Regions from separate parts of the Streptomyces sp. NPDC059906 genome, predicted to be linked through region 1. Evidence: riboswitches for the same ligand, from Rfam matches in the RefSeq annotation. Region 1 holds a riboswitch; the other holds the start of a gene.
The links. A riboswitch is a leader RNA that binds a small molecule or an ion and turns the genes downstream of it on or off. The one in region 1 is predicted to bind cyclic di-AMP.
Positions count from the first base shown of each region.

Region 1 (7,678 bases):
TCTTGTTGTTGGCGGGCAGCACCTCGGCGGCGAAGCGGCGGATGCCCCGCTCGCGGGCCACGGCGGCGATGTGCTCCAGGAGGGCGGAGGCGACGCCGCGCCCCTGGTGGGCGTCCTGGACGAGGAAGGCGACCTCGGCCTCGTCGGCCGGTGCGGTGGCGGGCGTTCCGCCGGCCCCGATCCGGTCGTAGCGTACGGTGGCGATGAACTCGCCGCCGATGGTGGCCGCGAGTCCCACCCGGTCCACAAAGTCGTGGTGCGTGAAGCGGTGGACGTCCTTGGCGGACAGGCGAGGGTACGGCGCGAAGAAGCGGTAGTACTTCGACTCGTCGGAAACCTGCTCGTAGAAGCTGACCAGGCGCTCGGCGTCGTCAACGGTGATGGGGCGGACGCGTGCGGTGCCGCCGTCGCGCAGCACCACGTCGGCTTCCCAGTGGGCGGGGTACTCGTGCCGGTCCGACGAGGTCTGCATGGGCCCCAGAGTACGGCTCGCGTACGACAACGGCGCGGGGCAGTCTGTGGGGGACGGAGGTCCGGACCGAGGCCGCGGTCCGGGACCTTTACGGGGCGGCCCACGGGGTCGTCCCGGCTTGCTTCACGATGTGGGAAACTGGTCTAGACAAGACTGGTCTAGACAACTTCAACGCCTCTGAACACCTGAAGGGCAGCATCACATGGCTGAGCGCCGCGTCAACGTCGGCTGGGCCGAGGGTCTCCACGCCCGCCCCGCCTCCATCTTCGTCCGAGCCGCCACGGCCACAGGCGTCCCGGTGACGATCGCCAAGGCCGACGGGTCCCCCGTCAACGCGGCCTCCATGCTGGCCGTCCTCGGCCTCGGCGCCCAGGGGGGCGAGGAGATCGTCCTCGCGTCCGACGCCGAGGGCGCGGAGGCGGCCCTGGACCGGCTGGCGAAGCTGGTCGCCGAGGGGCTCGAGGAGCTTCCCGAGACCGTCTGACGGACGGGACAGCAGCACCGAAAGGCCCGCCGGGACCACCGGACGGGCCTTTCACCTTTTTCCCTTCCGCTTCCGCTTCCGCTTCCGCTTCCACTGACGCTTCCACTGCTGCGCATTCGGGACGGCGGAAATAGCCGCCGGAATTCCCCCGCTTTTGTATACGGAACCTGTGTTACCGGAGCGGGCTCGCGGTGTTTACGGAATGTTGCGTATTCCTCACACGCTCCGTCGCCGACGCCGCCGAGGCGAATCGGAGCCGGTGCCCGGACGCCGACCGCTCGATGTGCCGGGTCATGAGCGCCCGCGCGCGTTCGCCGTCGCCCCGGGCCACGGCGTCGGTGATCGCGGCGTGCTCCGCCCAGTGCTCCGCCGGTCCGACCGGCGCCTCCACGACGTACATCCAGGCGATCTTGTGGCGGAGCTGGGTCAGCAGCGCGGTCAGGGAGGGGCTGTCCGCCGCCCGGGCGAGGGTCTCGTGGAACCAGCCGCCCAGGGAGCGCAGCTCGTCCACGGTGCCCCGCCCGGCCCGCTCCTGCCCCAGCCTGACCAGGCCGCGCAGCACCTTGAGGTGGGCGTCGGTGCGCCGCCGCGCGGCCCGGGCGGCACCGAGCGGCTCGAGGAGCGTGCGGGTCTCCAGCAGGTCGGCGGCCTCCCGCGCGGTCGGTTCCGCGACGCACGCGCCCGCGTGCCGCCGGGTCACCACGAAGCCCTCCGCCTCCAGCGTGCGCAGGGCCTCGCGGACGGGGACGCGGGAGACGCCGTAGCGGCGGGCGAGGATTTCCTCGGTGAGCCGGCTCCCGCGTCCGTGGACGCCGGCCACGATGTCGTCCCGGATCGCCGTGCACACCGAATGCGCCGGAATACGCATGACCGACCTCCGCCTTGATCCCCTGAAACGCCGACGATGGACGCGCTTTCAGCGACTCTAGGCCAAGCAAGCCGGTATGGAATACAAAAAGCCCCGAGTTCGAAGCCGGGGCTTTTTCGTCAGACGTTCACTCCGTGGGAGCGGAGATAGGCGACGGGGTCCATGTCCGAGCCGTACTCGGGGCTCGTACGGGCCTCGAAGTGCAGGTGCGGTCCGGTGACGTTGCCGGTGGCACCAGAGACGCCGATCTGCTGGCCGGGCTCGACCGACTGGCCGACCGAGACGCCGATGGAGGACAGGTGCCCGTACTGCGTGTACGTACCGTCGTGCATCCTGATCACGACCTGGTTGCCGTACGCGCCGCCCCAGCCGGCCTCGACGACGGTGCCGACGCCCACGGAGTGCACGGACGTGCCGCTGGAGGCGTGGAAGTCGATGCCGGTGTGGCTGCCCGAGGACCACAGGGAGCTGCCGGCCTGGTAGGCGGTGGAGACGTACGAGGCGGTGATCGGCGCGACGAAGGTGTTGAGGCGCTTGCGCTCCGCCTCCCGCGCGGCGCGCTCCTTGGCCTCGCGCGCCTCCTTGGCCGCCTCGGCCGCCCGCTCGCGGGCCGCCTCCCGGGCCGCCTCGCGGGCGGCGGCGTCCGCGGCCGCCTGCTTCTGGGCGAGGGCCTGGGCGTCGATCTCGTCGGCTATGGAGTCGCCGATGGTGACGACCGGGGTGAGCCCGGTCTGTTCCACCTCGGGCTCGGCGGCGAGCGCCGGAGCCGCGAGGGTGCCGACCACGCCTGTGGTGGCGAGGGCCGCGACCCCCGCCGCGCGGACGGTGGTGCGGTGCATCCGGCCGGTACGGCGGTGCTTCCCGGTGGCGCGCGTGAACGCCATGTAGAGGCTTGTCCTTTCCTTCCCTCTCGCCTACCGGGTTAGCTGACGGGTTCGGAGGTGGAAGGTCTCCTACGGACCCCCTCGCGGTGCGCGCGGGCGTCCGATTCACCCCAGGGACTGCGATGGGTCCCCGGCTCCCCTGGCTCGCGCCGTACGGGGACTCGGCGATGGCTGTCCGGTGCCGCGGATGCGGCGCACTGCCTGACGAACAGCCCGGACGACGCTAAACGCGGCTGCGTTCAATCCTCAAACGCAACAGGCTTTTTGTAGCGCACGCCACAGGGCAGACGGGCAACCACTCCCCCAATCCGGACAAACGGCGGCCCTGGTGACACACCGGTCACCAGGGCCGCCGCGCACGCGTGCCGCTACTCGGCCGCCACCACGGTGACTTCGCCGATACCGAGGGCCTCGACGGGCTCCTTGATCTGGGCCGCGTCGCCGACGAGGACCGTCACGAGACGGTCCACCGGGAAGGCGTTCACGACCGCCGCGGTGGCCTCCACGGTGCCCGTGGCGGCCAGTTGGCGGTAGAGCGTGGCCTGGAAGTCGTCGGGCAGGTGCTGCTCGACCTGGTCGGCCAGCGTGCTCGCCACGGCCGCCGCCGTCTCGTACTTCAGCGGCGCCACGCCCACCAGGTTCTGCACGGCCACGTCGCGCTCGGCGTCGGTGAGCCCCTCCGCGGCCAGCTTGCGCAGCACCGTCCACAGGTCCTCCAGGGCGGGACCGGTGTTGGGCGTGTCGACGGATCCGCTGATGGCGAGCATCGCGGCGCCCGTGCCGTCCGGGGCGGAGCGCAGGACCTGGCCGAACGCCCGCACACCGTAGGTGTAGCCCTTCTCCTCGCGCAGGACGCGGTCCAGGCGCGAGGTGAGGGTGCCGCCCAGGCAGTAGGTGCCGAGCACCTGCGCGGGCCACACGCGGTCGTGCCGGTCGGCGCCGGTACGGCCGATCAGCAGCTGCGTCTGGACGGCGCCGGGACGGTCCACGATGACGACCCGGCCCCGGTCGTCGGCGGTCACCGGGGGAACGGGGCGCGGCTCGGCGGCCGAGCCGGTCCACGCGCCCAGGGTGTCGCCGAGCAGCGCGTCCAGGTCGACGCCGGTGAGGTCGCCGACGACCACCGCGGTGGCCGTGGCGGGGCGGACGTGCCGCTCGTAGAAGGCGCGTACGGCCGCCGAGTCGATGGCCTCGACCGTTTCCTCGGTGCCCTGGCGCGGGCGCGACATGCGCGCGTCGGCCGGGAACAGCTCCTTGGAGAGTTCCTTGGCGGCACGCCGGGAGGGGTTGGCCAGCTCGTGCGGGATCTCGTCGAGCCGGTTGCGCACCAGTCGTTCGACCTCGCCGTCCGCGAAGGCGGGCGCCCTGAGGGCGTCGGCGAGCAGGCCGAGTGCCTTGCCGAGGCGCGAGGCGGGCACCTCCAGGCTCAGCCGGACGCCGGGGTGGTCGGCGTGCGCGTCCAGGGTGGCGCCGCAGCGCTCCAGCTCCGCGGCGAAGTCCTCGGCGGAGTGCTTGTCGGTGCCCTCGGAGAAGGCGCGCGCCATGATGGTGGCGACACCGTCGAGGCCGGCCGGCTCGGCGTCCAGGGGGGCGTCGAGGAGCACCTCGACGGCGACGACCTGCTGGCCGGGCCGGTGGCAGCGCAGCACGGTCAGGCCGTTGCCGAGGCTGCCGCGCTCGGGGGCGGGGAACGCCCAGGGCTTGGGCTCGCCGGCCTGCGGCTGGGCGTGGAATTCCATGGTGGCGAGCTCGGTCACTTGGCCGCCTCCTCGTTCTCGTCGGTGGCGTCGGTGGCGTCGGTCTCGTCGGCGGGGGCGGTGGGCTCGTAGACGAGCACCGCGCGGTTGTCGGGGCGCAGGCGGGCCTTGGCGACCTCCTGGACCTCCTCCGCGGTCACCTCAAGGACCCGCTGCACGGCGGTGAGGGCGAGCTGCGGGTCGCCGAACAGGACGGCGTACCGGCACAGTTCGTCGGCGCGGCCGGCGACCGTGCCCAGGCGGTCCAGCCACTCGCGCTCGAGCTGGGCCTGGGCGCGCTCCATCTCCTCGGCCGTGGGGCCCTCCTCGGCGAACCGGGCCAGCTCCTCGTCGATGGCGGTCTCGATGACCGGCACCTCCACGTCGCCGGACGTCTTCACGTCCAGCCAGCCCAGGGAGGGCGCACCGGCGAGCCGCAGCAGGCCGAACCCGGCGGCGACGGCCGTGCGGTCGCGGCGGACGAGCCGGTTGTACAGGCGGGACGACTCACCGCCGCCCAGGACGGTCAGGGCCAGGTCGGCCGCGTCGCACGCGCGCGTGCCGTCCTCCGGCAGGCGGTAGGCAGCCATCAGGGCGCGGGCCGGGACCTCCTCCTCGACGATCTCGCGCAGCTGCCCGCCCATGACGTCGGGCAGCGAACCGTCCCGGGGCGGCTGCTTTCCGTCGTGCGAGGCGATGGAGCCGAAGTACTTCTCGACCCAGGCGAGCGTCTGCTCGGAGTCGATGTCGCCGACGACCGACAGCACCGCGTTGTTCGGCGCGTAGTAGGTGCGGAAGAACGCGCGCGCGTCCTCCAGCGTGGCCGCGTCCAGGTCGGCCATCGAGCCGATCGGCGTGTGGTGGTAGGGGTGGCCCTCCGGGTAGGCGAGGGCGGTCAGCTTCTCGAAGGCGGTGCCGTAGGGGACGTTGTCGTAGCGCTGGCGGCGTTCGTTCTTGACGACGTCCCGCTGGTTCTCCATCGACTCCTCGTCCAGGGCGGCGAGCAGGGAGCCCATGCGGTCGGCCTCCAGCCAGAGGGAGAGCTCCAGCTGGTGGGCGGGCATGGTCTCGAAGTAGTTGGTCCGCTCGAAGCTGGTGGTGCCGTTGAGCGAGCCGCCGGCGCCCTGCACCAGCTCGAAGTGGCCGTTGCCCTTGACCTGGGCGGAGCCCTGGAACATGAGGTGCTCGAAAAGGTGAGCCAGGCCGGTGCGCCCCTTGACCTCGTGGCGCGAGCCGACGTCGTACCAGAGGCACACCGCCGCGACCGGGGTCAGGTGGTCCTCGGAGAGCACCACGCGCAGGCCGTTGGCCAGGCGGTGCTCGGTCGCTGTCAGGCCGCCGGAGCCTGCCTGGGCTGTGGCCGTGTGACCCATGGGCATGTACGTCCCTTCGATCGCGAGATCCTGGTGGAGTCACTGGGTGAACCACCGGGTGGAATCCATGGGCGGAACTGCGGAATTCCGCCGGTCCTGCCACTGTATGCAAGCGTGCGGGCGGCCGGTGGAGTTCCCGGGCCTCGTACGCCGAGAGCGAGAACGCGGTTGACGGGCCGCCGGAGACGGCTGCGCGGACGGCACCCCGGGACGAGGGCGTACCCTGCGGGCAGCGCCGGGCCGGCAGCCCGTGACGGGTCCTGGTCGGTCGCTGTCAGTGCCGCAGTCCACAATGGACGGCGTCAGATCACCGTTCACGCTTCAGCAAGGAGCCGGCAGCGATGGCCCGCCGTAGTACGAAGACCCCGCCGCCCGACGACTCGTACGAGGAGAAGATCCTCGACATCGACGTCGTCGACGAGATGCAGGGCTCCTTCCTCGAGTACGCGTACTCGGTCATCTACTCCCGTGCGCTGCCGGACGCCCGCGACGGCCTCAAGCCGGTGCACCGGCGCATCGTCTACCAGATGAACGAGATGGGCCTGCGGCCCGAGCGCAGCTACGTGAAGTGCGCCCGCGTCGTCGGCGAGGTCATGGGCAAGCTGCATCCGCACGGCGACGCGTCGATCTACGACGCCCTGGTCCGCATGGCCCAGTCGTTCTCGATGCGCGTGCCCCTGGTGGACGGCCACGGCAACTTCGGCTCGCTGGGCAACGACGACCCGCCGGCCGCCATGCGGTACACCGAGTGCCGGATGGCCGAGGCCGCCGGCCTGATGACGGAGTCCATCGACGAGGACACCGTCGACTTCGCCCCGAACTACGACGGCCAGGAGCAGGAGCCGGTGGCCCTGCCCGCCGCCTTCCCGAACCTGCTGGTCAACGGCGCCTCGGGCATCGCGGTCGGCATGGCCACGAACATGCCGCCGCACAATCTGCGCGAGGTGATCGCGGCGGCCCGGCACCTGATCCGGAACCCGAACGCCGACCTGGACGCGCTGATGAAGCACGTGCCGGGCCCCGACCTGCCCACCGGCGGCCGCATCGTCGGCCTGCCCGGCATCCGGGACGCGTACGAGACGGGCCGCGGCACCTTCAAGATCCGGGCGACGGTGTCCGTGGAGACGGTGACGGCGCGCCGCAAGGGTCTCGTCGTCACCGAGCTGCCCTTCGCGGTCGGCCCGGAGAAGGTCATCTCGAAGATCAAGGACCTGGTCGGCGCGAAGAAGATCCAGGGCATCGCGGACGTCAAGGACCTCACCGACCGCGCCCACGGACTGCGCCTGGTCATCGAGATCAAGAACGGCTTCGTGCCGGAGGCGGTCCTGGAGCAGCTCTACAAGCTGACGGCCATGGAGGAGTCCTTCGGCATCAACAACGTCGCCCTGGTCGACGGCCAGCCCCTCACCCTGGGCCTCAAGGAGCTGCTGGAGGTCTATCTCGACCACCGCTTCACGGTCGTCAGACGCCGCAGCGAGTTCCGCCGCAGCAAGAAGCGCGACCGGCTGCACCTGGTGGAGGGCCTGCTCACCGCCCTGCTCGACATCGACGAGGTCATCCGCCTCATCCGCTCCAGCGAGAACTCCGCGCAGGCCAAGCAGCGCCTGATCGAGCGCTTCTCGCTGAGCGACGTCCAGACGCAGTACATCCTGGACACGCCGCTGCGCCGGCTCACCAAGTTCGACCGCATCGAGCTGGAGTCCGAGAAGGACCGGCTGAACGCGGAGATCGAGGAGCTGACCCGCATCCTCGACTCGGACGCGGAGCTGCGCAAGCTGGTCTCGGCCGAACTGGCGGCGGTGGCGAAGAAGTTCGGCACCGACCGGCGTACGACGCTGCTGGAGTCGGGCGGCGCCCCGGT
Region 1 covers NZ_JBHWKU010000044.1:17,203-24,880, reverse strand. The annotation lists gene ACFV9J_RS37195 (GNAT family N-acetyltransferase) at 1-472, opposite strand, end outside; gene ACFV9J_RS37190 (HPr family phosphocarrier protein) at 675-956, shown strand; gene ACFV9J_RS37185 (GntR family transcriptional regulator) at 1,129-1,824, opposite strand; gene ACFV9J_RS37180 (M23 family metallopeptidase) at 1,944-2,708, opposite strand; cyclic di-AMP (ydaO/yuaA leader) riboswitch at 2,721-2,885, opposite strand; gene ACFV9J_RS37175 (M16 family metallopeptidase) at 3,077-4,465, opposite strand; gene ACFV9J_RS37170 (M16 family metallopeptidase) at 4,462-5,823, opposite strand; gene ACFV9J_RS37165 (DNA topoisomerase (ATP-hydrolyzing) subunit A) at 6,159-7,678, shown strand, end outside.

Region 2 (7,678 bases), on a different contig from region 1:
ATCTGCGGATGCGCGCCATGCGCTCACCGCTCGGGTCGGCGCCGAAGGCCGCGGGCCGGGGCACGCTGAACCCGGGACTCGGGGAACGGAAAGCGGCCACGGTACCTCCAGGTGGAGTGGTTCAGGCTCTCATTATGGTCGTCTCGTCCTACGCACCTCGAACGACGGATGTGACATCCGTGTTCCCCCGGTCCGTCGCGACCGGGAAGGGCGTCGGCGCACGTCCCGGCGCCTGTATAGGGTGACGTGCGTGGGGAGAGTGCGGTTGAGCGTGGCGGAGCGGCGCGAGGAGCTGCTGGGCGCCGCCATCGAGCAGATATCGGCGCGGGGCGTGGCGGCGTTGCGGATCGCCGACGTGGCCGCGGCGCTCGGCGTCAGCAACGCCCTGGTGCTCTACCACTTCTCCACGAAGGAGCGCCTGGTCGCCGCCGCGTTCACGCATGCCGCCGAGGACGACCTCGCCCGTCTGCGGGGGCTGCTCGCCCGTCGCACGTCGGCGCTGCGCCGGCTGCGGGCGGCCGTGCGGTGGTACGCGCCGACCGGGCCGGCCAAGGGCTGGCGGCTGTGGATCGAGGGCTGGGCGGCGGCGCCGCGCGAGCCCGCGCTGCGGGAGGTCACGCGCGAGCTGGACCGCCAGTGGAAGGCGGCGATCGCCGAGGTCATCGCCGAGGGCGTGGCCGCCGGTGAGTTCTCCTGCCCCGAGCCGGACGCCGCTGCCCTGCGGCTGACGGCGTTGCTGGACGGGCTGGCCGTGCAGCTCACCTCGTACACGGGCACGGTGTCGCGGGCCCGGGCGCAGGAGTGGGTGGACGACGCCCTGGCCCGGGAACTGGGCCTGGAGCGGGCGGCGTTGACACCGACGCGGCGCTAGCACCCAACGGGGCACCGGCCCGTCGGTGCACCGGCCCGTCGGACGCCGGCCGCCGGGACACCACCGACCCCCGTCCGCGTCAGGCCACCGACGCGATCCACGTCTTGATGTCGTCCGGCGACAGCGTCCCCTTGGCCGTCACGTGGTCGCCCGACGACTCGCCCCGCAGCCTGCGCCCGATCCACGGCACCAGGTACTCGCGCGCCCAGTGCACGTCGTCGCGCCGGACGTCGAGCGTGCCGCGCGGCGGCAGGGGCGGCCAGGGCTGGTCCGGGTCGGCCGGAACGCGCAGGCCCAGGGCCTGCCCCGCGCGCAGCGCCACCCGGGTGTGACCCTCCGGCGACAGGTGCAGCCGGTCGGCGTCCCACGCCCTGCGGTCCTGGACGCTCCGCAGCGACCACAGGTCGAGCACCGGGCAGCCGTAGCGGTCGGCGACGGCGCGGACGTGCCCGTTGTACGTGGCGATCTTGCCGCGCAGGTGCTTGAGGACCGGCACCCCACGGGTGTCGAACCCGGTGGTCACCAGGACGGTTCCGGCCGCGGCGGTCAGCGCGGCCACCGCCAGCTCGAACCGCTCGGCGACCTCGTCGGGATCGGTGCCGGGCCGGATGATGTCGTTGCCGCCCGCCGCGAACGAGACGAGGTCCGGCGCGAGTCCGACGACCCGCGGTACCTGCTCCGCCACGATCTGGTCGAGGAGCCTGCCGCGCACGGCGAGGTTCGTGTACGTGAAGTCGCCCTCGGGGCGCCGGTCCGCGAGCAGTACGGCCAGCCGGTCGGCCCAGCCGACGAACGCCCCGTCGGGGCCGGGGTCGCCGACGCCCTCGGTGAAGCTGTCCCCCACCGCCACGTACGACCCGATCACTGCTCTGCTGTCACTCTTCGAATCGTCTGCCACATCGGCCCATGATTCACCTTGGAATGTGACCTACGCGACCGTAGGGCGGGATTGACGGGCGGTGAGAAAGGCCACGCCTAAAGTATTCGTCAATTCCGGAATACGCGAGGGCCCTGCACGGCGCGCACACCGGGGTCCGGACACGCCGAAGGCCGGACCCGGGGATCGGGGTCCGGCCTTCGGGGCGCGGGGGCCGCGCGGAACCGGTCGTCAGACGGAGACGCCGTGCGAGCGCAGGAATGCCAGCGGGTCGATGTCCGAGCCGTAGTCCGGCGTGGTGCGGATCTCGAAGTGCAGGTGCGGGCCGGTCACGTTGCCGGTGGCACCCGAGAGGCCGACCTGCTGACCCGCCGTCACCGACTGACCGGCGGAGACGGAGAGCGAGGAGAGGTGAGCGTACTGGGCGTAGTGGCCGTCGGCGAGCTGGATGACGACCTGGTTGCCGTACGCGCCGCCCCAGCCGGCGGAGACGACGGTGCCCGCGCCGACGGCCTTGAGGGAGGTGCCGGTCGGGACGACGAAGTCGGTGCCGGTGTGGTAGCCGCTGGACCACATGCTGCCGGACTGGTGGTACGGGGTGCCGACGGTGCCGCCCGCGACGGGGGAGGTGTAGCCGCTGGTGGTGCCCGTGGACTGGCTGCCGGTGTCCGAGGAGGAGGCCTTCTCGGCGTCCGCCGACTTCTGGGCCGGCTTCGCGGCGGCGGACTTCTCGGCGGGCTTCTCGGCGGGCTTCTCGGCGGACTTCTGCGCGGGCTTCTGCGACTGCGCGGAGGACGGCGCCGACGACTTGGCGGCCTGGCCGCCGATCGAGAGCTTCAGGCCGGGGTGGATCAGCGACGGGTCGGAACCGACGGCCTCGCGGTTGTCCGTGTAGAGCTTCTTCCAGCCGCCGTCGACGTCCTGCTCGTCGGCGATCTTCGAAAGGTAGTCGCCGCTCTTCACGGTGTAGGTGCGCGAGTCGGAGTTCTTCTCGGCGGCGGCCTTCTTGGCCGAGGCCGGAACGGACTGCGCGGCCTGCTCGGAAACGGAGTGCGCGGGAGCGGCGTTGGCGGCGGCGGCACCCATCAGCGGGAGCGCGAGCGCGGCGCCGCCGGTTCCGGCGACGGCGATGGTGCGGGTCAGGCGCATGGCCCTGGTACGGCGGTGCTTACCCTTCGCGGGCATGGCGAATTCCTCTCCGGCGCCTGCGAGGTGAGCTGTCGGGTGCGGGCTGGAGATGCCCGGCCGCGCAGAACGCGGCTTTACCCCAAGCCGTTCCGGGAACCGGAACAGGCAGTTCTACCTGTGGGTCCCCCGCTCCTGCCGTGTACGGGTGGTCGATGAGTGCGGGCTCCGGTCGGCGGCAGGATTAGGCGTCCGTCCGGATCGGTGGTGAACGTAAGGGACCAAGACGCACACGGACAAGCGAGGGGTTCCCCCGGCGGGTGTTCCGATTGATCCTTTACGGGAATATCCGGTAACCCTGCGTCGATTTCCGCCGCGCGCTTTTGCCTAAAGCCCCTTGAGAAACAGTTGAATTACGTGAACATGACGGGCAACGCACGGTCACGGATATGACGCTGCTCACGCGCCTCGCATTCACCTTCCGCCATTTCAGGGCCAGTTGCTATTAAGGCACCAATTCGGACAGAAGGCTCTTATCGGCTCGGAATATCCCTCGGGGCGCCATTTCGCGCCCAGGTGATGCCGTATCGTCTGGTGGAGCCCGTCGGCGAGCAGCGGCGGCGGGGCGGAGTGGGAGGAGCCCCCGTGACGCAGCAGGTCCCGTCGACCGAACCCGAGCTGACCGGTGTGCGCAACTTCCGGGACGTGGGCGGACTGCCCACCGTGGACGGGCGGCGGGTGCGGCAGGGGGTGCTGTTCCGCAGCGGTCACCTGGCTCACGCCACCGGGGAGGACGCCGCGTTCCTGGCCTCGCTGGGCCTGCACACGATCTTCGACTTCCGCAACGCGGCCGACCAGAAGCTCGAGGGCCCGGACGTCGACCTGCCGGGCGTGCGCAATGTGAACCTGCCGCTGAGCGACCCGGCCGACGGCGCCGAGTTCTGGAAGATGGTCCGTGACGGCGACCTCGACCAGCTGCGCGAGATCCTGGCCGACGGCAAGGGCGCGGACCGGATGATCGGCTCCTACCGCGCGATCGTCACGGAGCGCACTGCGGAGCACTCCCGCATCCTGCACGCGCTCGCCGAGGACAGCGTCCCGGCCCTGATGCACTGCGCCGCCGGAAAGGACCGCGCGGGCCTGTCGATCGCCGTCACCCTGCTCGCCCTGGGCGTCGAGCGCGAGGCCGTCGTCGAGGACTACCTGAAGTCGAACGCCGCGCACCGCCGCTACAAGGTGCGCCGCAGCGGTTCCGCGGCCTCGGCCTACTCCCCCGAGGTCATGGAGCTGCTCAGTCCCCTGTTCGACGCGCGCGCCGAGTACCTGGCGGCGGCCTTCGAGACCGTCGAGGAGACCTGGGGCGGCGTCGACGCCTACCTGGAGCAGGGCCTGCGGCTCACTGCCGGGACCCGGGAGCGGCTGCGCGAGCGGATGCTGGACTGAGCCACCCGCCCGCGGACGGCGCTACTTGGCGCCCACCTCGAACAGCAGGTAGAGGAAGCCGCCGAAGACGTGCCCCAGGGCGATGTAGATGATCAGTCGCACCCACAGGGCGCGCGGGAGCTTCTCCTCCGTGGCACTCATGGCGTCTCTCCGGGGGTCGGGCCGAGGCACAGGGCGGCCGTCGGGCTCTGCAGCAGGGTGTGTACGAACAGCAGCTCGACCCCGTCGGGGTCCTGCGCGGCGATCCGGTGCGGGGTCATCGAGTCGAAGTGGGCGCTGTCCCCCGCGGTGAGCCGGTGCTCGGTGTCCCCGAGGCGCAGTCGCAGCCGGCCCCGCAGGACGTGCAGCCACTCCTCACCGGGGTGCACCCGCACCACGTCGCCCTGGGAGCCGTACGGAACCTGGACGCGCAGGGCCTGCATGCCGCGGCCCGGCGCTCCGGCCCGCCAGTACGTCCAGCCGCCCGCGGCGGTGGGTTCCATGCCGGCGGCGCGCACGACGGCGTCCCGGTCCGCGGCCGTCTCCCCCAGCAGCTCGGCGACGGTCGTACCGTAGACCCGGGCGAGGGAGAGCAGCATCGGCAGCGAGGGCTGGCGCTGCCCGGTCTCCAGGCGGGAGAGGTGGGCGGGCGAGAGCCCTGCGTCGCGGGCCGCGGCCTCCAGGGTGAGGGCGGCCCGCCGCCGCAGCTCACGCAGCTGGGGCGCGACGGCGGCGACCGCCCCCTCGGCGGGGCCGGTCTCGGAGGAGCTCATGGCTCCATTCAGCCCGAGTCTTGCCCGTCAGGCAAACTTCTTGCCTCAGAGGCAAAAAGTTTGCTGCGCACGCTCAGCGGTTGGCCACCGCCTGCTTGACAAGGATCTTCCCGAAGTCCCACATCAGGCCACCGCCATTGTGCGCGTCCTCCATCACCTCCGTGAAGGCGTCGACGAACCGGTCGGCGTCGTCGGTGTCGACGATCAGCGGCGGGATCAGCTTGATCACTTCCAGGTGGTCGCCGGACACCTGGGTCAGGATCCGGTGCCGTTGCAGCAGCGGCACGACCACCATCTGCGCGAACAGTCCCTTCCGCGCCGCCTGCAGCATCGTCCAGCGGCTGCGCAGCTTCAGGGACCTGGGCCGGCCGAACTCGATGCCGATCATCAGTCCGCGGCCCCGGACGTCGGCGAGCAGCTCGTAGCGGTCCACCAGCTCCGCGAGCCGGGACTTCAGCCGCTCCCCCACCGCGGCGGCGTTCGCGACGATCTCCTCGTTCTCCATCACCGACAGCACCGCGAGTCCGGCGGCCATGGCCTGTGCGTTGGACCCGAAGCTGGCCGAGTGGACCTGTACGCGGTCCATCGAGGAGTACACCTTCTGGAAGATCCAGTCCTTGCCCAGGGTGGCCCCCACCGGCACGTATCCGCCGGACAGCGCCTTGGCCACGCAGACCAGGTCGGGCTCCACCCCGTCCGAGTGCTGGTAGGCGTAGAACTTGCCGGTCCGGCCGAGGCCCGTCTGCACCTCGTCGGCGATCAGCAGCGCCTTGTGCCGGTGCAGCAGCTCCTGCGCGGCGAGCAGGTAGCCGGGCGGGGCCTCGTGCACGCCCTTGCCCTGGACCGGCTCCACGATCAGGGCCGCCACGTCGCCCTTCCTCAGCTCCCGCGCCAGGGCGTCCAGGTCGCCGAGCGGGACGGCGGTGTCGGGCAGCAGCGGCGCGAAGCCCTTGCGGAAGCCGTCCTCGCCGTTGACGGAGAGGGAGCCGGTGGTCAGTCCGTGGAAGGCGTGCGAGCAGTACAGGATCCGCTGTCTGCCGGTCGCGTACCGGGCGAACTTCAGCGCGGTCTCGACGGCCTCGGTGCCGCTGTTGCCGAAGAAGACGCGGTCCAGGTGCGGGCTGTAGGAGAGCAGCTTCTCCGCCAGCAGGCCGGGCAGCGGCGGGCAGTCGAAGCGGGTCAGGTCGGCGAGCGAGGCGTCGAGGACGTCGTGCAGCGCCTTGCGGACGACGGGGTGGTGGCGGCCCAGGCCCATCACCGCGAACCCGGCGAGCATGTCCAGGTAGTCGTTGCCGTCCGCGTCCCAGAAGTGCGCGCCCTCGGCACGCTCGTAGACCTTGTCGAAGCCGATGGTGTGCAGCATGCGCGGCAGCTGGTGGTTGAGGTGCTTGGCGTGCAGCTCGTACCGCTCGGCCCCGCGCTCGGCCAAGAGCGCGGCGAGGTCGAACTCCTTGGTCATTCAGTTCTCTCCTTGCGCTGGCATGACGATCCGTCCGTCGCCGGACATCCGTCCGTCGCCGGGCTGTTCCACTGCCGGTCCCCCCCCCGGTCCCCGGCCGGTTCGGCGAGGGCCAGGCTCGCGGCGATCCGGCCGGCGACGTCGACCGGGGTGAGGCCGATGTCCGCGAGCACCTCGGCGCGCTTGGCGTGCGCGAGGAACTGCTCGGGGATGCCGAAGCGGCGTACGGGGACGTCGACCTCGGCGTCGCCGAGCGCCAGCGCCACCGCGGAACCGGCCCCGGCGGCCCGGCTGTTGTCCTCGACCACGGCCACCAGCCGGTGCCGGGCGGCGAGCGGTGCGAGCGCCGGGTCGACCGGCTTGACCCAGCGCGGGTCGACGACGGTGCAGCCGATGCCGCGGGCCTCCAGGAGTTCGGCGGCCCCGAGGCAGACGGGTGCCATCACGCCCACCGCCACGAGCAGCACCTCGGGCCGGTCCGCGGCGTGCAGGACGTCCAGGCCGCCGATCCGGTCGACGGCGGGTACGACGGGACCGACGGACTCCTTCGGGAAGCGCAGCAGCGTCGGCGCGTCGTCCACGGCGACCGCCTCGCGCAGCTGGGCGCGCAGCTGGTCGGCGTCGCGCGGGGCGGCGATCCGCAGCCCGGGGACGACCTGGAGGACGGACATGTCCCACATGCCGTTGTGCGAGGCCCCGTCGACACCGGTGACGCCGGCCCGGTCCAGGACGAAGGTGACGCCGCAGCGGTGCAGTGCCACGTCCATGAGGAGCTGGTCGAAGGCGCGGTTGAGGAAGGTGGCGTAGACGGCGACGACCGGGTGCAGTCCGCCGGTGGCGAGGCCCGCGGCGGACACGGCGGCGTGCTGTTCGGCGATGCCGACGTCCCAGACCCGGTCGGGGAACCGTTCGGCGAAGGGGGCGAGGCCGACCGGGTGCAGCATGGCCGCGGTGATCGCCACCACGTCCGCGCGCTCCTCGCCGATCCGGACGATCTCCTCACCGAACACGGAGGTCCAGGACGGGCCGCCCGCCGGGCTGAGCGGCTCGCAGGTGAGCGGGTCCATCACGCCGACCGTGTGGAAGTGGTCCTCCTCGTCGCGCAGGGCCGGCTCGTAGCCGCGGCCCTTCTCGGTGAGGCAGTGCACGAG
Region 2 covers NZ_JBHWKU010000008.1:21,031-28,708, forward strand. The annotation lists gene ACFV9J_RS14930 (MBL fold metallo-hydrolase) at 1-100, opposite strand, end outside; gene ACFV9J_RS14935 (TetR/AcrR family transcriptional regulator) at 251-871, shown strand; gene ACFV9J_RS14940 (SGNH/GDSL hydrolase family protein) at 951-1,736, opposite strand; gene ACFV9J_RS14945 (peptidoglycan DD-metalloendopeptidase family protein) at 1,980-2,933, opposite strand; cyclic di-AMP (ydaO/yuaA leader) riboswitch at 2,938-3,094, opposite strand; gene ACFV9J_RS14950 (tyrosine-protein phosphatase) at 3,519-4,316, shown strand; gene ACFV9J_RS14955 (DUF6126 family protein) at 4,338-4,457, opposite strand; gene ACFV9J_RS14960 (helix-turn-helix domain-containing protein) at 4,454-5,068, opposite strand; gene ACFV9J_RS14965 (aspartate aminotransferase family protein) at 5,142-6,527, opposite strand; gene dxs (1-deoxy-D-xylulose-5-phosphate synthase) at 6,524-7,678, opposite strand, start outside.
Region 2: linked by a shared signal. The riboswitch ahead of ACFV9J_RS14945 (peptidoglycan DD-metalloendopeptidase family protein) and the one ahead of ACFV9J_RS37180 (M23 family metallopeptidase) in region 1 are both predicted to bind cyclic di-AMP.